Regions from separate parts of the Streptomyces sp. DH10 genome, predicted to be linked through region 1. Evidence: riboswitches for the same ligand, from Rfam matches in the RefSeq annotation. Region 1 holds a riboswitch; each other region holds the start of a gene.
The links. Region 1 has a riboswitch for cyclic di-AMP ahead of QC385_RS15760 (hypothetical protein). Riboswitches for the same ligand answer to the same signal wherever they lie in the genome.
Positions count from the first base shown of each region.

Region 2: linked by a shared signal. The riboswitch ahead of QC385_RS02730 (C40 family peptidase) and the one ahead of QC385_RS15760 (hypothetical protein) in region 1 are both predicted to bind cyclic di-AMP.
Region 3: linked by a shared signal. The riboswitch ahead of QC385_RS06310 (transglycosylase family protein) and the one ahead of QC385_RS15760 (hypothetical protein) in region 1 are both predicted to bind cyclic di-AMP.
Region 4: linked by a shared signal. The riboswitch ahead of QC385_RS10590 (M23 family metallopeptidase) and the one ahead of QC385_RS15760 (hypothetical protein) in region 1 are both predicted to bind cyclic di-AMP.

Region 1 is NZ_JARVKU010000006.1:294,515-299,751, forward strand. It holds gene QC385_RS15750 (prepilin peptidase) at 153-887, opposite strand; gene QC385_RS15755 (PIN domain-containing protein) at 953-1,879, shown strand; gene QC385_RS15760 (hypothetical protein) at 1,845-2,105, opposite strand; cyclic di-AMP (ydaO/yuaA leader) riboswitch at 2,509-2,669, opposite strand; gene QC385_RS15765 (hypothetical protein) at 3,009-3,311, opposite strand; gene QC385_RS15770 (hypothetical protein) at 3,476-3,787, shown strand; gene QC385_RS15775 (hypothetical protein) at 3,902-5,116, shown strand; gene QC385_RS15780 (hypothetical protein) at 5,220-5,237, shown strand, end outside.
Region 2 is NZ_JARVKU010000001.1:631,665-636,901, forward strand. It holds gene QC385_RS02720 (ATP-dependent Clp protease proteolytic subunit) at 1-345, shown strand, start outside; gene QC385_RS02725 (hypothetical protein) at 352-660, shown strand; cyclic di-AMP (ydaO/yuaA leader) riboswitch at 1,013-1,209, shown strand; gene QC385_RS02730 (C40 family peptidase) at 1,213-1,686, shown strand; gene QC385_RS02735 (DUF6328 family protein) at 1,769-2,410, shown strand; gene QC385_RS02740 (LysE family translocator) at 2,346-2,975, opposite strand; gene QC385_RS02745 (LysR family transcriptional regulator) at 3,068-3,994, shown strand; gene QC385_RS02750 (ATP-binding protein) at 3,997-4,455, opposite strand; gene QC385_RS02755 (helix-turn-helix domain-containing protein) at 4,670-5,237, shown strand, end outside.
Region 3 is NZ_JARVKU010000002.1:580,702-585,938, reverse strand. It holds gene eno (phosphopyruvate hydratase) at 1-468, opposite strand, end outside; gene QC385_RS06310 (transglycosylase family protein) at 734-1,414, opposite strand; cyclic di-AMP (ydaO/yuaA leader) riboswitch at 1,419-1,597, opposite strand; gene QC385_RS06305 (LysM peptidoglycan-binding domain-containing protein) at 1,826-2,797, opposite strand; gene QC385_RS06300 (cytochrome P450 family protein) at 2,944-4,224, opposite strand; gene QC385_RS06295 (nucleoside triphosphate pyrophosphohydrolase) at 4,351-5,237, opposite strand, start outside.
Region 4 is NZ_JARVKU010000004.1:244,678-249,914, reverse strand. It holds gene QC385_RS10595 (alpha-galactosidase) at 1-1,516, shown strand, start outside; cyclic di-AMP (ydaO/yuaA leader) riboswitch at 1,827-1,988, shown strand; gene QC385_RS10590 (M23 family metallopeptidase) at 1,993-2,925, shown strand; gene QC385_RS10585 (DUF6250 domain-containing protein) at 3,126-3,842, shown strand; gene QC385_RS10580 (SGNH/GDSL hydrolase family protein) at 3,988-4,773, shown strand; gene QC385_RS10575 (MFS transporter) at 5,041-5,237, opposite strand, start outside.

The sequences.
Region 1 (5,237 bases):
GGAATGCGCGTGATCGTTGTGGCCCGGGACGCAGCGACGAAGCCGCGCTCCGCGACGTCGGCGCAGAGGCGGTCCTCCCCGATTTACGGGATGCCGAATTGCTAGTCAAAGTCGTGCGCAACGAAGCCTGACCAGGTGCGAACTCGCCTCGTTCAGCGGCCGAAGGACCCCAGGAGCACGCCAACGCAGGCTCCAGCGAGCAGGAAGGGGCCCATCGGGTGGGCCGTCTTGCGTCCGGCACGGCGAGCGACGATGAGGCTGAGCCCGTACAGCGCGAAGAACAGGAACCAGGCGAAGGTGCCGACGATCAGGATGACCCACCCGAACCAGCCAGTGACGGCACCGAGGGTCAGGGCGAGTTTCACGTCTCCGAAGCCGAACCCCGTGGGGTTCATCAGGAAGAGCACGAGGCAGAAAGCGCCGAGCGCGAGGGAGCCGAGCAGCGCGGTCCTCCAGCTGCCGCGAGCACCGGGCATCAGCGCCGCTACCCCGAGCAGACTCAGCGTGATCACGACGAGCGGCAGCGTGACCACATCGGGCAACCGCTCCACTGTGAAGTCCACGATGGCGAGCAACACGCCGACCGGGGCTATCAGCAGCCAGACCACCAGTTCGGGGCGGGCACCGGTGGCGGCCGCCAGGACCGCGCAGACCGCGGCAGTGCTGGCGGTGAGGACGGGCGTGCTGGGGCCGTAAGAGGCGCAGTCGGCGCAGCGGGCCCGCCCCAGCCATCCGTTCCCGGCGCCGGCGAAGGGGTGTCCGGCGGGACACGCTTCCCGCCACGGTTCCTCGGGCTGCACGGAAAGCCGGTACGCGGCGCGCGGTATGAGCAGGCCGGTGCCGGCACCCCACAGGACCGCCACCGCGGTGATCCAGAACGTTTCCACCGGATGGAGCCTAAGCTCAGCCCGGTCCGGTGATGCGGACGGCCCGTACCGTGAGGAGCACGTGCATGCTGTTGAGGCCCGGAACGACCTGCTCTGATGCAATCGCGCTGCTGGACCGCCTAACCGATCAGGGGCTCACCGACCTCCAGAACGCCGCACCCCACCATTTCATCGCCCGCACCGCGGACGGCGTGACCGAGAACTGGGAGCAGGCCGCCAACAGGGTGGTGGGCCAGTACGACCGGTGGACGCTCCAGGCCACGACCGATCTGCTGGAGGCCTTCGTCGACCGGTCGGTGGCCGCCAGGCTGCGGGGCGAGCGCTACAACGCGATCGTGCACGGCCAGTTCACACCGGACCGGTGGACGTTCCTGCTCAACACCGAACTGCAGGAAGTGCGTACGTACTTCATGGAGCTGGCCAATGAACTGCGCCGGATGCACGAGCGGTTCACTTACCACGGGATGCGGACGGTGGTGTTGGACACCAACGACCTGCTGCACTACATGCGCTTCGACAAGATTCCGTGGCAGCGGCTCTTCGGCCCCGGCACGTCCGTGATGATCCCGCACGTCGTGATCGACGAGATCGACAAGAAGTCGTACGACACCCGCGACACCGGCGTCCGGAAACGGGCGCGCGCCGTCTTCGCGCTCCTGGAGCAGACTCTGGCCCAGATCGAGGCTGAAGGCCACGCGGTGGTGCACGAGGACACCGTCGTTGACGTCCTCCTGGACGAGCCCGGGCACGTGCGGCTGCCGAACAACGACGATGAGATCGTCGCGCGCGCCTGCTATCTGCAGCAGGCCATCGCACCGGCACCGGTCACGGTGGTCACCGGGGACAACGGAATGCGGGCCCGCGCACTGTCCTGGGGGCTGAAGGCCAAGGTTCTGGACGAGAAGTACAAGATCGAGCGACTGAGTGCAGCGGAGAAGGCCGCCAACGAGCAGGCCATCACCTTCGAGGTGCCCGCCGACGGAGACGGATAGACGGGGTTCTGGCCGGGGTCTCAGCCGGTGGACCAGGCGCGCAACTGCGCGGCGACCTCCTGGACGCGGGCGCCCCGTGCTTGGCGCGCATGACGAGCGCGAGGGCTTCCTCCGGCTCGTAGTCCAGCGCGACGCCGTTGGTGCTGAGGAACGTCTCGGCGACCAGCCAGGCGAAGAACTCGTTCTTCGCCTCCAGCGGCTCGTGCAGCGCGATGCTTTCCAGCATGGCCGCGGCCTTGAGCCAGTCGCTCGCTTCTCTGAACTACCGACTGGGGTCTCACAAGACGAAGGGGCCGCCCACGAGCTGCGTGGCAACTCATGGGCGGCCCCAGACCCCGCTTCGACCTGTGAGCGCTAGGAGCGCTGGAAGAGGGCAATCAGCCCCAGCCAGATGGTCATCACGGCAACTGTTGCGCCACCGCCGTAAGCGAGGCTCTCAAGGACGCCTGCGTCACACTCTCTGGAAATGGACCAGGTAATTGAGCCGATCAAGCAGGATGTGAGAACGGAGATCGCAACCCACAGCTTCAGATCCCGACGCGTCATCGGGTAGTCCCTTCACGAATCCGCGGTCCGTCAGCAAGGCAGCACCAGACGGACCGCTAGACAAACAGCGATCACATGGCCTTTCGGCCGGTCTGATGGCCTGCGAAGTGAGCTGTCGGATTCGGGGGTCTGTTTCCCCGGCCGCTAATGGGCGGCTTCATCCCAAGGGCAACTCCGTAGAGAGCCCGTCGTCTTGGGTCCTCCGCTCTCGCCCACCGCTCCTTCCATGCGGTCGGTAGACATTTCCGAGCTGACCACGTGGCGAGATTCGGCTAGACGTGGCAGCCCCTCCTCGAAAGTAGCATGCACGGACGTTGGCCGGTGGCGGCGTCATGAGGCACATCGCTGCAAAGTGCAAGACATCACGCTGAGTTCGGCGGTGCCCCAGGCGTTTCGGTGTAGGCCAGAAGGTCCCGGCACCTAGGTGCCTGGAGTCAGGCAGCAAACCGCGACTGGTGATCAGGGGCGGGGGCCGTCTGCATCCGTGGTCCGGACCGCAACTTGGCTGAAGCTGGGCAGGCCGAGGTGGACCATGGTTGATGCGCGAGCCTGCACGGCATCGAGCTGGGGGTGAGGAACCGGGTCACGCGGCGTGACCGTGCTGCTGGCTCTGTGGCAGGCCGCGGCTGCCCATGGGCGCCGGGTCGGGCCAGGTGGCCGTACCGGTGTCGGCGGCGCGGGTGTCCTGGGTGGCGAAGACGTCGGCGAGCTGCGGAATGCGGTCGCGGGTCTTGCCGAGGGCCTTGAGGAACGGGTCGGCGGCGGCCGCAAGCGCCGCGTCGCGGACGAAGTCCTCGGGGGACTTTCCGAGGAGGTGAGCAGCCGCTGTGACGCGCTCGTACTCCTCCGGCTCGAAGGACGGCACCTGGGGTCCGTTCTGGTCCATACGAGCGACGGTACCAGCGGGTCCGGCCCCTGCCGAAGCCGTTCGGACAAGAAGAAAGGGGCAGCGGCCGTTAGACGGCGGGTGCCCCTTTAAGTCTGTGACGACCATACCACGTGATCACTGCCGCGCACGGTGTGGGCGATCACCTCGGCTAGGGTGCTGCGATGGTCACAGCTCCTGCTGTTTCGGATTCCTACGCGCGGCACGTGCTGGCCCGTATGTCGGACTTCTTCACCGACGAAGGCACGCCGTGGGCGCGCCGTCTGTGGGACATAGGTTCCGTGCTCGCGCTCGAGGAACTCTGGGAGGCCGGCTCCTGGCAGGCTCAAGGGGTGCTCTCGCCGACCGCGTGCGACTGGCAGAGCAACGAGCTCAACGCTCTGATCGGCCCCGACCGCGGTCTCGGAGACCGGGACCTGCGCAAAGAACTCACTGGACTGCTGAAGAACTCGCTGCCGGATCCCAGCCCTGCGTGACGCCGTCTCAAGGAGATCATCGGGCACGTCCGGGTCGGCTATCTGGAGCGGTGGGCGGCGGCGGTCAACGTTCCCGTCGAGGAGCGGGTCAAGCCGGAACGGTACTCCCGCACGGTGGCCTCCCACCTCCTTGACCTGGGCTATAGCGCCAGCTACCTCAAGGCCTGGGCGAAAGATCTCTACGACACGCGCGCCACCACGGCGGACATAGCGGATAGTGCCGCCGGGCTCGCCCGGACGCCGGCCCGCTCGTACGAGGTGCTGGTGGCGCTGGAGAAGGTGCCCCAGCGGCAGCTCGCCGAGCCGCTGGAGCACTGGTACGACAAGGGCAAGGTCGTCGCCTGGCTGCGCGAACACGGCCACGCCACGGCGGGCGTCCGGCCGGGCGGCGGGTTCGTCTACCGGTTCACGGCACTGGATCCGTTCAGCGCCGCCGAGCAGGCGCGCCAGATGGTGGAGCGGATGACCGCACGCTCTCAGTTCCTGCGGAAGGACCGCGGCGGGGTCGAGCCATTCCCCTATCTCTGGGTCGCCGGTCACGCGCGGCCCATCCCGCTCGATCCCCCGGCACGGGGCGCCGATGTCCTGACCCTGGTCAATGAAGGGCACCTCTACCAGGTCGCGGGCACCCGCAGCCGCATCGACGACGCCCTCGAACTTGCGGCCGCGGTTAACCGCGGCCCGATGGCCCCGGCCGTCGCCGGCGCGTGGGCCGCCGTCGAATCGCTGCTGATGCACCCGGACGATCCCAAGGGGGAACACGAGCGGTCCGGCAAGGCAGTGGCGGCCGACCGGATGGCGGCCATCATCGCCTGCTCGTGGCCCCGCGCCGAGCTCACCGCCCTCGCGCACCGCCACAAGCCCCGCACGAAGGACGCCCTCGCCCGAGCCGTCACGGCGGGCGTCACGAATCAGGAGCGAGCCCGCCTGGTCGCCGAGGCCCTGCACACGAGCGGTGCCTCCGCCCTGGACTTCACCGGCGCGTCCACGAAGTACAGCGACCGGCCGGCTGCCCAGCGTATGGCCGACCTGGTCAAGAACCCGCGCCCGGTGCTGGGGGACGTCGCCGGCGCCTTCCGGATCGCGCTGCGCAGGCTGTACCGCATGCGGAACATCGTCCTGCACGGCGGCGCCACCCAGGGCGTCGCCCTGGAGGCCTCGCTGCGCACCGCCGCACCGCTGGTCGGCGCGGGCCTGGACCGCATCGTGCACGCCACGTACGCCGAAGACCTCGACCCCCTCGATCTCGCGGCCCGTGCCGAAGTCGCCCTCAAACTCGTCAACGGCGAGACTGGGCTCTCCGTCGTCGACCTCCTCGAACCTGTCTGACCGGCAGGCACGCGCGGCGCGACGCCGTACGCCGCGGCCCACTTCGAGTGAGCGCCCCCGCCGAACCAGGGTGCGCGCCATCTCGCAGCTCTACGATGCGCAGATGGCTTCCTACGCGAAG
Region 2 (5,237 bases), on a different contig from region 1:
TGCCTGGGCCAGGCCGGCGCGGCCGCCTCGGTGCTGCTGGCGGCGGGCACGCCCGGCAAGCGATTCGCGCTGCCGGACGCCCGCCTGGTGCTCCATCAGCCCGCCCTGCCCGAGCCGGTCCGCGGACAGGCCGGCGATCTGGCGATCCAGGCCGACGAGTTGACCCGCATCCGGACCCGCATGGAGGAGCTGCTCGCGCGGCACACGGGCCGTACCCGGGAGCAGGTCGGCGAGGACATCGAGCGCGACAAGGTCCTCACCGCCCAGGAGGCGGTGACGTACGGCCTGGTGGACCGGATCGTCCCCCACCGCAAGGCCACCCTGGCCCCGCCGACCGGAGAGTGAGCGCCGGTGCTCCCGCCCGAACTGCCGCCCCTGCCCGCGCTGACGCGGGCCGAGGCGGAGTTGATCGACCGTTACCTGGAGGTCGTCGACCTGCTCGGCCGGATCAACCCGGCACTGCCCGGCGACACCTACCGCGGACTGCGCGCCGCCCAGGCCCTGGTGGGCAAGGCGACGGCGCTGCGTGACGCGCTGACCCTGATGTACCAGCGGGGAGAGACGGAACTGCACGCCGGAACGCTCGGCCGGGCGCTGCGGGTGCTGGACGGCGAGCGGCGTACGGCTCGCGTCAGCCTGCCCCCGGAGTCCGTCAGTTGACGCGGATCCGTCGGTCCGGACGCCCGCCGTGTCGACGGAGCGTCCGGGCCTGAGTCGAAACGGACCGAATGACGTACCTCTGTTCGGAGTAGACGGGAGTCCTTTTTTTTGGCCCTCGCAGTTGCGCAACGCGCGTAGCCGTAGGGCGGAATGGGACATTCCATGCCTGGTCCGGGCACCCATGGACCTGTGGACGGTGGCTCGAACACAGACGTGTCCACCCGAACGGGTGAGTGGTGAGTAACAACACAAATCCCCGGTTCCGTTGGGATTTCGGGACAAGCATGAGTCAAGATCCCTGACTGACGACAAGCCCCCGCCGCAGCGGCGGGGCGATCCGGGCGGACGCCGAGTCCTGCCGCCGCCTGGATGACCGGTCGACAGGAGTGGATCGGCAGGAGTGGAGGACCCAAGCACGACGGGTCGCCGGGACGGTCACGCCATGACCGGGTCCGAGCAGCCCTTGGGGTGAAGCCGCGTCAGCGGCCGGGCAACTTCGCCAGCCCGAATCCGACAGGTCATCCTTCACAGGCGGCTGACGAAGGGTTGCGCATGACTGCGCTCAATCGTGTCCCGTCGCTCATGGTCCGGGCCGGTACGGCCTCGGCGCTCACCATCGCCGCGGTGGGCGGCTCGATCGTGGCCCCCGGCTTCTCCTCGGAGGCCTCGGCAGCCACGCATGGGACGAAGGCACTCCAGATCGCGGCCTCGAAGAAGGGTTCGCCCTACAAGTACGGGGCCACCGGTCCGCACAGGTTCGACTGCTCCGGGCTCACGCTGTACTCGTTCAAGAAGGCCGGCAAGAAGCTCCCCCGCACGGCCGCCCAGCAGTACAACAAGACGCGCCACATCTCCGCCAAGAACCGCAAGGCGGGAGACCTGGTGTTCTTCCACTCGGGCAGCAACGTGTACCACGTGGGTATCTACGCGGGTAAGAACAAGCTCTGGCACTCCCCGAAGAGCGGGGACGTGGTGCGGCTGCAGAAGATCTGGACCAAGAGCGTCTGGTACGGGCGCGTGAAGTGATCCGCCCGGCGTGCGGCGGCGTCCCTGACGCGCCGCCGCACGCCGGAGCGTGACACGGCCTCAAGTGGTTACCCGTCACCCCATGGCCGAGCACCGTCCCTGCACCGCACGCGGCGAGACCCCGCTGCAACGCGCCGACCGGAACTTCGTCGAGCTGCTCCAGGAGCTCCGGGTCACCCAGACGGGCGTACAGATCCTTTTCGCGTTCCTGTTGTCGCTCGCGTTCACCTCGCGCTTCACGTCCCTCGACACGGTCCAGCGCGTCACCTACGTCATCACGCTGCTGCTCGCGGTCCTGGCAGCGGCGCTGTTCACCGCGCCGGCCGCGCTGCACCGCTCGCTCTTCCAGCAGGGCGCCAAGCCCCGCATCGTGCAGGTCTCCTCACGACTGGCCACCACCGGCCTGATCGTGCTGGTGTTCGCGTTCAGCGGTTCCGTGCTGCTGGTGGTGGACGTGACGACCAGTCGGACCGGTGGCATCGCCGCGGGCGCGGCGACGTTCCTGGTCTGCGTCGGCCTGTGGGGGCTGCTTCCCCGGCTGGTGCGGCGGGCCGGGCTGCGGCAGGAGACGCACGGCAGCCCCGGGCCGCCGGAGGCCCCCGCGGAGGAGCCGGCGCCCCAGGGCACCGTCCGGATCCCCGCGCCGCTGCGCGGCACCATCAGGCCGCCCTCAGCGGTTCGAGAAGGAGCAGCACACCGAGAAGCGTCAGCGCGGCGCCGGTGACCCCCTCGACGGCCCGCGCGGCCCGTGGTTCGCGCAGCCACCGGCCCAGCCGGTCCACCAGCAGGGCCACGGCCGGGAACCACAGCAGGGCGAGGACCACCACGATCAGCGCCAGCAGCAGCGTCCGGGGCAGCGCGGGACTGCCCGCGGGCACGAACTGCGGCAGCAGGCTGAGGAAGGTGATGGGCGCTTTCGGATTCAGGGCGTTCGTGACGAAGCCCTGCCGCAGGGGACGCGCGGCGGACGCGATGGTCCCGGTGGTTTCGACGGGCACGGCACGGGGCCGGCGCAGCGACCACAGCGTCCGCACTCCCAGGTACAGGACATAGCCGCCGCCCAGCAGCTGGAGCGCGCGGAACAGCGCGGGCACGGCGGCCAGGACCGCGGCGACGCCCGCCACGGCCAGCGCGGTGTGCAGGAGCAGCCCGCCCGCGATGCCGAGCGCGCAGGCGACGCCGGCGCGGCGGGAGACCAGGGCGTTGCGCACGACGACCGTGAAGTCGGCGCCCGGCATGGCGACCATGCCCGCCGCCACCCCGGTGAAGGCGATGAGTTGTGCGTCCATACGGCCAGCCTGCCGGGCCGGAGCCTTCAGCAGGTATGTCGCGTATCCTGGGCAGGCCTTAAGCAATGCTTTGGTCTGTGGAGGTCAGCGGCGTGTACGACCCGACCCGGCTGGCGGCGCTGGTCGCCGTAGCGGAGGCCGGGTCGATCACCCGGGCCGCGGAGCGCCTCGGCTACACCCCGCCCGCGCTCTCCCAGCAATTGGCCAAGCTGGAACGGGAGGCGGGCTCGGCGCTGCTGGTCCGGCATCATCGCGGGACGCGGCTGACGGGCGCGGGCGAGCTGCTGGTGGCACGGGCCCGGCGCGTGCTCGACGAGCTGGAGCTGGCCCGCCACGAACTGGCCCGGCTGGCCGGTCTGTCGGGCGGTGTCCTGAGGCTCGGGACGTTCCAGACGGCGGGCATCCACCTGCTGCCGCCGGTGCTCAGCGCGTTCCGCCGGGCTCACCCGGATGTGGAGCTGTCCGTCGCCGACCACGAACCGCCGACCGGTGTCACCGCCGTGGCCGCCGGTGAGATCGACCTGGCCCTGACGCATACGTACGAGCCCGCCGACGCCCTGCCGCTGCCCGCCTCCGTGCGCCTGGAGCCGGTTCTGGTCGAGGAACTGGTGCTGGTGACCGCCCCGGGGCATGCCCTCGCCGACGGCACGTCCAGGCTTCCCCTGTCGGAGCTGGCGGGTCAGCCGCTGATCAGCATGGCGCCGGAGCATCCGTCCCGGCGGGGTGTGGAGGCTGCGCTGGCCAGGGCCGGGGCCAGCCCGTCGGTGCTGGTGTCGACGCCCGGGTACGCGCTGGTGTGCGCGCTGGTCAGCGCGGGGCTCGGGGTGGGCGTCGTACCGGAGATGGTGGCGCGGACATCGGTCACGCCGGTCGGGGTGCGCCCGCTCGGGGCGGGCGAGCTGCGCCGTACGATCTCGGTCGCCTACCGGGGCGGGGAGGCGGCGCCGGCCGTGGAGGCCTTCCGGGCCTTGCTGCGCGGGGCGTTCGGCCGCGCGCGGCACACGTCACGGACGCGCTGAGCTCACGGCTCCTGCTGTCCCGCCGCCGTCACGGGCCGGGCCGGGACGGTCCACGGGAGTTCGATCGAGATGGTCTTGCCGCCCTCGCGGGTGGGGCGGATCCTGAGCCTGCCGCCGCACTCCGCGGCCAGCCAGCGGATGATGACGAGGCCGCGGCCGTTGTCCTGCTGGACGGCGGCAGGCAGGCGTCTGGGGAAGCGTGGGTGGCTGTCCGTGACGCCGATGCGCAGGTGTTCGTCGCGGTCGAGCGCGACGTCCACCGTGAAGGTGGGCGACTGCCCGAAGGTGTGCTGGACGGCGTTGGTGGCGAGTTCGGAGACGATGAGCCGGATGGAGTCGGACACTTCCGTGTCCGCCGGGAGGCCCCACTCCGCCAGCGTGCCCACCACGTAGGCGCGCGCCGCGGAGACCGAGGCGGGATCGCTCGGCAGAGTGACGGATGCTTCCAAATGGTCTGCCATGGCGATGTCGTCCCTTTCCCAACGGGACCGCAGTCCGACACGGAGCGGAAGGTTCGAGTACGGTCCCGGACTGGTGCTTCGTCGCCAGAGTGCCACCAGAACACCCCTGAAGGGCGGCGATCCACCAAGATATGCATATATCTGTCGCTCAAAGCGGTGAACTCTACGACGCGAGACCGTATTTGGGTGGCTCGGAAGGAGTAAGGAGTAGCCCATGCAGCACGGTCCCGCGGTGCGCCGCCGGAAACTGGGCGCCGAACTACGCGCGCTGCGCACCTCGGCGGGGCTCACCAGTGGTGAGGCGGCCCGGCTGGTGGGCTGGCACCAGTCGAAGGTCAGCCGTATCGAGACGGGCACGAGCGGGGTGAAACCGGCCGATGTGCGGTTACTTCTCGACGCGTACGCCGTGGGGGACACGCAGCTGCGCGAGTTGCTCATGATGTTGGCGGGGTCCGACGACAGCGGCGGCCGGCACCACTGGTGGCACGCCTACCGCGGGGTTCTGCCGCCGACCTACCGGGACTTCATCAGCCTGGAGTCCCAGGCCGGGGCGATGCGCACGCTGGAGACCACCGTCGTGCCCGGACTGCTCCAGACGCCCGAGTACGCCCGTGCGGTGACCAAGGCCGCGGTGGAGGGCCTGTCGGAGGACCGGCTCGACACGCTGGTCGAGGTGCGGCTGGCCCGGCAGGACGTGCTGCGCGCCGATCCGCCGCTGGAACTGAGCGCCGTCCTGGACGAGGCGGTGCTGCGGAGAGAGGTGGGCGGGCCGGGGGTCATGG
Region 3 (5,237 bases), on a different contig from region 1:
GGCGTGCGAGCCGCCGTTCAGGATGTTCATCATCGGCACCGGCAGCAGGTGCGCGTTCGGGCCGCCCAGGTAGCGGAACAGCGGAAGGTCGCTGGCCTCGGAGGCGGCGTGGGCGACGGCGAGGGAGACGCCGAGGATGGCGTTGGCGCCGAGGGAGCCCTTGTTGTCGGTGGCGTCCAGGTCGAACATGGCCTGGTCGATCAGGCGCTGCTCGGTGGCGTCGTAGCCGACCAGCTCCGGGCCGATCTGCTCGATGACCGCGAGGACGGCCTTCTCCACACCCTTGCCGAGGTAGCGGTTCGAGTCGCCGTCGCGCAGCTCGATGGCCTCGAAGGCGCCCGTGGAGGCGCCGGACGGGACGGCGGCACGACCGGTGCTGCCGTCGTCGAGGCCGACCTCGACCTCGACCGTGGGGTTGCCTCGGGAGTCCAGGATTTCCCGGGCTACGACGACGTCGATGGACGGCACGAGCATCTCCTTCTTCATGTGACGCGGGTACGCGGGCCGCGGGGGCCCGGCGAGGCGCGGGCCGCGGTGGCTCGCGACATGAGCCTAACCGGCTCCGGGCGATCGGCCACCGGGTCGCCCACCCCATGGACAGAACCGAGAGTAAATTGTTTCCGAACGGAACAAAGCCGGATCGCAAAGACCGGCAGAAAAAACCCCGCCCCGGCGCGCACGGGGGATGACGCGCCGGGGCGGGGAGCCCGTGGGGACGGGGGTGGGCCGCTGCTTACTTCAGGTGCAGCTGCTGGCCCGGGTAGATCAGGTTGGCGTCCGTGATGATGTCCTTGTTCAGCTCGAACAGCTTCTCCCAGCCGCCCTCGACCTTCTGCTCGGTCGCGATGGAGCTGAGGGTGTCGCCCTTGACGACCTTGTACTCGCCGTCGCCCTTCTTGACCTTCTTGCCGGTCGGGGTGGTGACGGTCTTCTGGGTCTTCTGGGTCTGGGCCGGGCGCTCGTCGGAGCGGGAGGCCGGCTGCTGCTCGGTCTGGCGGGTCTCGGTGGAGCCGCTGCTCTGCTCGGAGCCGCCGCTGTAGCCGGCGCTCGACAGGCCCTTGCCGCAGACCGGCCAGGCACCCTTGCCCTGGCCCGCGAGGACCTTCTCGGCGATCTCGATCTGCTGGGACTTGGTGGCCTGGTCGGCGGTGGAGGCGTACTTGGTGCCGCCGTAGCCGGACCAGGTGGAGGCGGAGAACTGCAGACCGCCGTAGTAGCCGTTGCCGGTGTTGATCGACCAGTTGCCGCCGGACTCGCACTGGGCGACGGCGTCCCACTCGGAGGCGGTGGCGGCGGAGGCGTTGCCGGCCGCCATCAGCGGGGCGGCGACGGCGGCACCGGTGACACCGGCGATGGCGATGACCCGAGAGGCCTTGGACGGACGGCGGTGCGTGCCCTTGCCGGAAAACAGCATGGAGAGATCCCCTCACCGACGCCTACGAGGTGAGCTGTCGGGTTCGGGCCGGTTGAGTTGCCCGGCCGCGTCCCTCCCGGGACGCGGCTTCACCCCAAGCCGGACCTGCCGTCGAGTTGCCTCAACCGCCGGGCCCGGCACTTACCTTGGGTCCCCCGCTCCTGCCTACGGCGCTTGACGCGACGACTGTTCCCGTGCGGCCGCTGGCAGGATTCGGCGTTGCGGCAGCCGGGGCTCGTGGTGACGAGCGGTCATGACCGTAGACATGCGATCCGCGGAATTTCAAAGACGATCAGGGCTTCTGAGATCTATCTCTCACCGGGCTTATACGGGACATTCGGTACGAACGGTGGCGTGAACTCGCACGGTTTAGGGGTGACTTCCGCCGCCGTTTCCGTACTGCCCCACCAGCTACTCGTCGCCCGCTTCGACCCGTACCGTGAGCTTCTGACCGGGGCGGATGAGGTTCGGGTCGACGCCGACGGCCACCTCGTTGCCGACGTAGAGCGCGCGCCATCCGCCGCTGAGGTCAAGGGAGTCGGCGATGGACCAGAGGCTGTCGCCGGGACGGACGACGTAGGGGCCGTCCGTCGCCTCGCGCGAGGCTTCGTCGCCGCGCGAGGCGTGGCGGCCCGCGACCCCGGACGGACGGCCGTCCTCAGCCGCGGTGTCCTCGTCGGCACTGGGGCCTCGATGGCGGCCGGAGCCGGTGTCGGTGAGGGCCGAAGAGTCGTCGTTCTGTGGCGACTTGTCAGACTTGTCACTCTCGGGACCGGCCGAGGGGGAGCTGTCGGAGTCCTGGTCCTGCGACTGGTCCCGCGGCTGCTCCTGCGTCGAGGAATCGGCGGAATCGGACGACTTGTCGGACTTGGCGGTTTCGTCCTCCGAGGTCGACGGCGCGTCAGGGGACGGCGACGCGGACGGAGAAGACGAAGGAGACGACTCGGAGGAGTCGAGCAGTCCGGGCGAGTCCGTCGGAGCGGACGAGCCGGACGTGTCCGAGTCCTTGTCCTGCTGGAGACCCGAGAGCAGCCCGCAGGTGCGCCACGCGCCGACCCCCTGGTCGGCGAGGATTCTCTCGGCCACGGCTATCTGCTGGGAACGGCTGGCCAGGTCGGCACTCGGGGCGTAGTCGAGGCCGCCGTGGTTCTCCCAGTCCTCCTGGGACAACTGGAGGCCGCCGAAGTACCCGTTGCCGGTGTTCTGGCTCCAGGCGCCGCCGGTCTCGCAGTCTGCGACCCGGTCCCAGGTCGTGCCGTCGGCCGCGCTGGCGCCGGAGGCTCCGAGGAGCGGAATCGCGATGGCGGAGCCGGTCACTCCGGCCGCGACGAGGAGAGCCGGAGCCTGGCGGGGGCGACGGTGCCGACCGTTCCCGGAGAGCATACGGAGACCTTTCGCGAGACAGCAGTGACCGGCGCGGCGCAGGGTCCCCCGGCCGCGCTGATGATGGGTGAACGTATCGGCAGACGATCACTTGTCACAAGTTCATGCCGCACAGATCACGTGAAGATCACATTCCTGACGGCGTGTCACCTTGGGGCCGGCGTGAACTCCACCGGCAGGGTGCGCAGCCCGCGCATGATGAGGCCGCCGCGCCATCTCAGCTCGGCCGGATCCGCGGCGAGCCGCAGGTCCGGGAGGCGGGTGAGGAGCGTGGCGAGCGCGGTCTGGCCCTCCAGGCGGGCGAGCGGGGCGCCGAGGCAGTAGTGGATGCCGTGGCCGTAACCGAGGTGCTGGTTGTCGCGGCGGGCGAGGTCGAGCACGTCCGGATCGGCGAACCGCTCCGGATCCCGGTCCGCGGCGGCCAGGACGACGAGGACCGGGTCACCGGGCGCGATCCGCTGCCCGCCGATGGTGAGCGGCTGGGTGGCGAACCGCCAGGTGGCGAGTTCGACGGGCCCGTCGTAGCGCAGGAGCTCCTCGACGCCGGTCTCCAGGAGGCCGGTCTCCCCGGCGGCGAGGGACGCCTGGAGCCGCGCGCGCTGCTCGGGGTGGGTGAGCAGGGCGTAGGTGCCGTTGCCGATCAGGTTCACGGTCGTCTCGAAGCCGGCGAACAGCAGGATGAAGGCCATGGCAGCGGCCTCGTTCTCGGTGAGGTGCTCACCGTGGTCGGAGGCGCGGATGAGACCGGAGATGAGGTCCTCGCCGGGGGCGGGCTCGGTGGGCAGCGCCTCCCGCTTGCGGTGGATGAGGTCGGCGAGGTAGCCGCGCATCTTCTTCACGGACCGCGCCACGCCGCCCCTGGGCCCGCCCTGGTGACGGATCATCATCCCCGCCCAGTCGCGGAAGTCGTCCTGGTCTTCGCGGGGGACGCCGAGCAGGTCGCAGATGGCGTAGATGGGGAGCGGGAACGCGAACTCGTGGATGAGGTCGGCGGACCCCTTCCGCGCGAACCCGTCGATGAGCCCGTCCGTGAGCTCCTGCACCCGCGGCGCGAACTCGGCGACCCGTCGGGGCGTGAACGCCTTGGACACGAGCCGCCGCAGCCGGGTGTGGTCCGGCGGGTCGATGTTGAGCAGATGCGTCATCAGCTCGGCCTTGCGCTCGCCGGGGATGCCGGTCTTGCCCTTGGCGTGCGCGGGTTCGGCGTGATGCGCGGGGTTCTTGGAGAGCCGGTGGTCGGCGAGCGTCTGCTTGGCGTCGGCGTACCGCGTGACCAGCCAGGCCTCCACGCCGCTGGGCAGCTTGGTGCGGTGCACGGGGGCGTGCTCGCGGAGCCAGGCGTAGGCGGGGTAGGGATTGCTCGCGAACTCCCAGGTGAAGAGGTCGGGAGCGGCGGCCGGGGTGCTGGGCTGGGGCTGGTCGGTCACCCCCCGACGGTATCCGGCTCCCCGCCCCCTCCCCTCCCTCGGCCGGTCCCCCAGCCGCCCTCCGCCTCCCTGCCCTCGGCCCGGCCCGGCCGTCCTCCGCCTCCTGTGCCCTGCCCCGGGCCGGTTTCAGCCCTGCTCCGCCTCCCTGATCGCGTCCCGGTAGGCGCGGGCCGCCGCTCTCAGGGCCGCCTCCGGGTCCACACCCTCCGACTCCGCGCGGACCGCCAGGGCCAGCAGCTCGTAACCGATGCCCTCGACGGGCGGGAGCGGTATGTCCAGGTGCGCCGTGCGGGCCCGGGACGCCAGCTTGGCGGCGAGGGCCAGGCCGGGCTGGCCGAGGGGGATGCCCTCGGTGATCGAGGTGCGCTGCTTCTCGACCGCCTTGGTGCGCAGCCAGTGCGCCTTGACCTCCTCCGGCGTGGTGGCCGTCTCGTCGCCGAAGACATGCGGGTGGCGGTGGATCAGCTTGGCGACGATGCCGGCGGCGACGTCGTCGACGGAGAAGGGGCTCTCCAGGTCGTCCTCGGCGATCCGGGCGTGGAAGACGACCTGGAGGAGGACGTCACCGAGCTCCTCGCGCAGTTCGTCGCGGTCGCCCTCCTCGATCGCCTCGACGAGTTCGTACGCCTCCTCGATGCCGTACTTGGCCAGGCCCTTGTGGGTCTGCTGGGACGACCACGGGCACTCGGCGCGGATGCGGTCCATGACCTGGACGAGATCGAGCAGGCGGGCGCCCGGCAGGTCGTAGGAGGCGGGAAGCAGCTCCAGCTCCGGCATGGCGACGCGGCCCGTGCCGGCGAGGCGGGCCAGGCCGTCCGTCAGGGCCGGCTCGCCCTCGCCCGTCGCCACGACCACCACCGTGCGGCCGCCGGCGCAGGCGTCGAGCAGCTCCTGGGCCGTCGGGGACGCCTCGTCGACGGCTATCCCCGCCTCCCGCAGATACGGCAACTGCGGGTGCGCGCCGTCCGCGCACAGCACCTGGTCGGCCGCGTGCAGTGCCTGCCAGGCGGGCC
Region 4 (5,237 bases), on a different contig from region 1:
CGGCAGCCGCCGCGGCCACACCGGTCACCAGCACCTGCCGTGGGTGGCGCTCGACACCGACGCCACCGAGGACCGCGGCGAGGTCTACGGATGTGCCCTGGGCTGGTCCGGGTCCTGGCGGATCGCCGTGGCTCAGCTCCCGGACGCGCGCGTACAGATCACCGGCGGGGCCGGGTACGACGACTCGGGCCTGCTGATGCTCGGCACGGGGGAGTCGTACACGACTCCCGTTTTCGCCGGGCTCTGGACCGACGGCGGCTTCGGCGGGGCGAGCCGCGCCTGGCACGCCTACCAGCGGGCGCACGTGATCCCGGACGCCGACCGGGACCGGCCGGTCCTGTTCAACTCCTGGGAGGCCACCGAGTTCGACATCTCCGAGGAGCAGCAGCGGGCGCTCGCCGAGCGGGCCGCCGCCATGGGCGTCGAGCTGTTCGTGGTCGACGACGGCTGGTTCGGAGCGCGTACGAGTGACCGGGCCGGACTCGGCGACTGGACCCCCAACCCCGACCGTTTCCCGGGCGGCCTCAAACCGCTCGCCGACCACGTGCACGGCCTCGGCATGCAGTTCGGTATCTGGGTCGAACCGGAGATGGTCAACGCCGACAGCGACCTGTACCGCGCACACCCGGACTGGGTGCAGTACCAACCGGGACGAAAGCGGACGGAGTTCCGCAATCAACTCGTACTGAACCTCGCCCGCGAGGATGTCCAGGAGTACCTCTGGCGACAGCTCGACGGGCTCCTCTCCAGCGCCCCGATCGACTACGTCAAGTGGGACTTCAACCGCTGCTTCACCGACGCCGGCTGGCCGGACGACCCCTACCCGCAGCGGCTGTGGGTCGACCACGTCCATGCCCTGTACGCCCTGCTGGACCGGCTGCGGGCCGCTCACCCCGGGGTGGCCTTCGAGTCCTGCTCGGGCGGCGGCGGCCGGATCGACCTCGGTGTGCTCAGCCGCACGGACCAGGTGTGGACCTCGGACAACACCGACCCGCTCGACAGGCTCGCCATCCAGCACGGCTTCAGCCAGATCCATCCGGCCCGGGTCATGGCCGCCTGGGTCACCGACAGTCCGAACGCCATGCTCAATCAGCGGGCCAGCTCCCTGCGGTTCCGCTTCGTCAGCGCCATGGCCGGAGTGCTCGGGGTCGGCGGCGACCTCACGAAGTGGACGGATGGGGAACTCGCCGAGGCGCGGGACTGGGTGGCGCTCTACAAGGAGATCCGGCCCGTGGTGCAGCGCGGCGACCAGTACCGGCTGCGCCCGCCGGAGGGCGGCCTGAGCGCCGTGCAGTACGCCCTCGGCGACGAGACCGTCGTCCTGGCCTGGCTCCAGGCGCAGCGCTACGGCGAGCCCGTAGCGGCGCTCCGGCTGCGCGGCCTCGATCCCACGGCATCGTACGAATGCCTCGAAACGGGCGAAGTTCACCGGGGTGCCGTGCTGCTCCATCACGGGCTGCGGGTCGGTCTGCGCGGGGATCTGGACGCCACCGTCGTCCGGCTTAAGCGTAAGTAGCCGTTCTGTCCGAATAGGGAGTGCTTCGGTTATTTCGGCATAACGTGCCCCGATCGTAAAGGAGATGAGGTCGGGGTGCGTGAGCATCGTCATATTCGTGACGATGTGTTGTTGCCATGTGCACGTAATTACGGCTTTATTCAGGGGCATTGAGGAAAGCGGGAGATCGGTAATCCACGCTCGGTGACGAAAAATGTGCCGGTGCGTCAAGAAAAACGCCGTCGCACGCAACCGCGAACTTGTCCCTTTGCGTCTTGGTCGCTTACGTTCCACCCCAATCCGGACGGACGCCTAATCCTGCCGCCGCCCGGAGCCCCACACACTGACCCGACGTACGGCAGGAGCGGGGGACCCACAGGTAAGACGCCTGTTCCGGTTCCCGGAACGGCTTGGGGTTAAGCCGCGCCTCGGCGTGGCCGGGCATCTCCAGCCCGAACCCGACAGCTCACCTCGCAGGCGACGGAGAGGAATTCGCCATGCCCGCGAAGGGTAAGCACCGCCGCCCGAAGACCCAGCGCTTCACCCGCTCCATCGCCGTCGCCGGAACCGGTGGAGCCGCTCTCGCCCTTCCGCTCATGGGGGCCGCCGGCGCCCACGCCGCCACCCCGCAGTCGGCTGCGGAAAAGACCGTCCAGTCCGCTCCGGCCGCCGAGAAGAAGGCAGCCGAAAAGGCCACGGGCGCCCGCACGTACACCGTGCAGTCCGGTGACTATCTCGCGAAGATCGCCGACGAGCAGAACGTCGACGGGGGCTGGAAGAAGCTCTACACGGACAACCGTGACGCCGTCGGCGACGACCCGTCGCTGATCCACCCGGGCCTGAAGCTGTCGATCGGCAAGAAGGCGGCGGGTGAGTCCAAGGCCTCGGCCCCGGCCCCGTCGAAGTCCTCGGCCTCCAAGTCCTCGAAGTCCTCGGCTGTCAAGCCCTCGGCTCCGAAGTCGTCCGCCTCCGAGTCCTCCTCCAAGCCGGCTGCCGCCAAGCCGGCCGCCGCGACCTCCAGCGGCTACAGCGCCCCGGTGGACGGCGCCACCGTCGGCACCCCGTACCGGATGTCCGGCAGCATGTGGTCCAGCGGCTACCACACCGGTGTCGACTTCGTCGTCCCGACGGGCACCTCGCTCAAGGCCGTCGGCGCCGGCACGGTCGTCTCCGCCGGCTGGGGCGGCGCGTACGGCAACCAGGTCGTCATCAAGCTGAACGACGGCAGCTACGCGCAGTACGCCCACCTGTCCTCGCTCTCCGTCTCGGCGGGCCAGACCGTGAGCGCGGGACAGCAGGTCGGCCTCTCCGGTGCCACCGGCAACGTGACCGGTCCGCACCTGCACTTCGAGATCCGCACCACGCCGGACTACGGCTCGGACGTGGACCCGGTCGCCTACCTGCGCTCGCACGGCGTCTCCGTCGGCTGACCGACCGCACGACCACCCGCCTGACACGCGACCGTCGGCCGGACTCCGATCCCCGGGTCCGGCCTTCGGTGTGTCCGGGCTCGTGGTGATCGGCCGTCTCCAAGGGATCGACAGCGGGCGGCAGTTGGGACACAGTGATCCAGTCCGGAGCGCAAGCGCTTTCTAGAGCCTTCCAGGCGGATCCCCGAGGAGAGTGTCCCGTGCCGACCACTCGCAGAGCGTTCGCAGCCCTGACCGCCGGAGCCGCCCTGGCGGCCCTCGCCCCGACGGGCGCAGCCCACGCCGCGCCCCGGCACCGCCGCCTCATCGCCCGCGACGACTTCTGTCACGGCCTCTCCCAGTGGGCGACCGAACTCCAGGACGGCGGGACCGTGACCGCCTCTCGCGGCGTCCTGGAGATCGACGTACCGAGCGGGGCGACCGTGTGGTTCAGGCGGCGGCTCGACGGGCCGTACGTCCTCGAGTACACCGCCACGCCGGTCTCCGAGGGCGGGGTCAACGACCGTGTCTCGGACCTCAACAACTTCTGGAACGCGACCGACGTCCGCTCCCCGGGCGATCTCTTCGCCACGCCGCGCGGTGGGGCGCTGGAGGAGTACGACCACCTGACGACGTACTACGCGGGCTACGGCGCGAACTACAACACCACGACCCGGCTGCGGCGGTACGTCGGCGAACCCGGCGTGCGGCCCTTGGTCTACGACTACACCGAGCCGCTGCTGGTCCCCAACGGGCCCCACCGGGTCCGGATCGTCTCGGACGGCTCGACGGTCAGGTGGTGGAACAACGGGCGCCTCGTCTTCGACTACACGGACCCGCAGCCGTACACCAGCGGGCACTTCGCCTTCCGGACCGTGTGGAGCCACTTCCGGATCACGGGCTTCCGGGTGTGGCGACTGACCCCCCAACGTCGCTGACGGGTGACCTATTCCGGAGTTGGCGAACACTTGGGAAGTGGCTTATCTCACCGCCCGTCAACCCCTGCCTACGGTCGCGTAGGTCACATTAGAGGGTGAATCATGAGCGGCTGTGGCAGACGATTCGAAGAGTGACAGCAGAGCAGTGATCGGGTCGTACGTGGCGGTGGGGGACAGCTTCACCGAGGGCGTCGGTGACCCCGGCCCCGACGGGGCGTTCGTCGGCTGGGCCGACCGGTTCGCCGTCCTGCTCGCCGACCGGCGGCCCGAAGGCGACTTCCGGTACACCAACCTCGCGGTGCGCGGGAAGCTCCTCGACCAGATCGTGGCGGACCAGGTTCCGCGGGCCGTCGAAATGGCCCCCGACCTCGTCTCGTTCTGCGCCGGGGGCAACGACATCCTCCGGCCCGGAACCGACCCGGACGAGGTGGCCGAGCGGTTCGAGCGGGCCCTCGTGCGGCTCACCGCCGTGGCCGGCACGGTGATGGTGACGACCGGGTTCGACACCCGGGGGATGCCCGTGCTCAAGCACCTGCGCGGCAAGATCGCGACGTACAACGGGCATGTCCGGGCCATCGCCGACCGGTACGGCTGCCCTGTCCTCGACCTGTGGTCCCTGCGCAGCGTCCAGGACCGCAGGGCCTGGGACGCCGACCGGCTGCACCTGTCGCCCGAGGGGCACACGCGAGTGGCGCTGCGCGCGGGGCAGGTGCTCGGGCTGGAGGTTCCGGCCGACCCGGAGCAGCCGTGGCCGCCGCTTCCGGCCCGCGGGCCGCTCGAGGTCCGGCGGGACGATGTGCACTGGGCGCGGGAGTTCCTGGTGCCGTGGATCGGGCGGCGGCTGCGTGGGGAGTCGTCGGGGGATCACGTGACGGCCAAGGGGGCTCTGTCGCCGGAGGACATCAGGATGCGGATCGCTGCGGTGGCGTGAGGGGGCGGGCGTGCGCGTGCCCCCGGCGGTTGTTGGGCGGGGTGCCTGCGGCGGCCTGTGCGGCTTCGGTGGGGGTGCGCCGCCTGCGCCTGCGCGGTGGTGGTGGGTCGGGGCCGCGCCGGGGGGTGTCCGTCCTCGGAACGGCGCGATGGGGCCGGACGCCGACTGACTGGCGTCGACGCGCCAACCGCTGCGGGCGGCCCCCCGACACGTCCCCTTCTCGCCGTAGGCGGGCGCGGGCGCGTCCTGGGCAAGGGCGCGTGGAGGTCATGTCACTGCATTCGCACTGCCTCGGGGGATCTCTTCGTCCTTGGTCTGCGGCTTCAGGGCGCCCCGCCCACGCGTACGGTCCATGTCGCGCCATTCCGGCCGCAGTCCGGCCAGGTTCGTGGTGAGGAAGTACGCGGCGCCGCAGGCGAGCAGCACCGGCACGAGTCCGACAGCGGTCACCGTCGGTCCGGCGA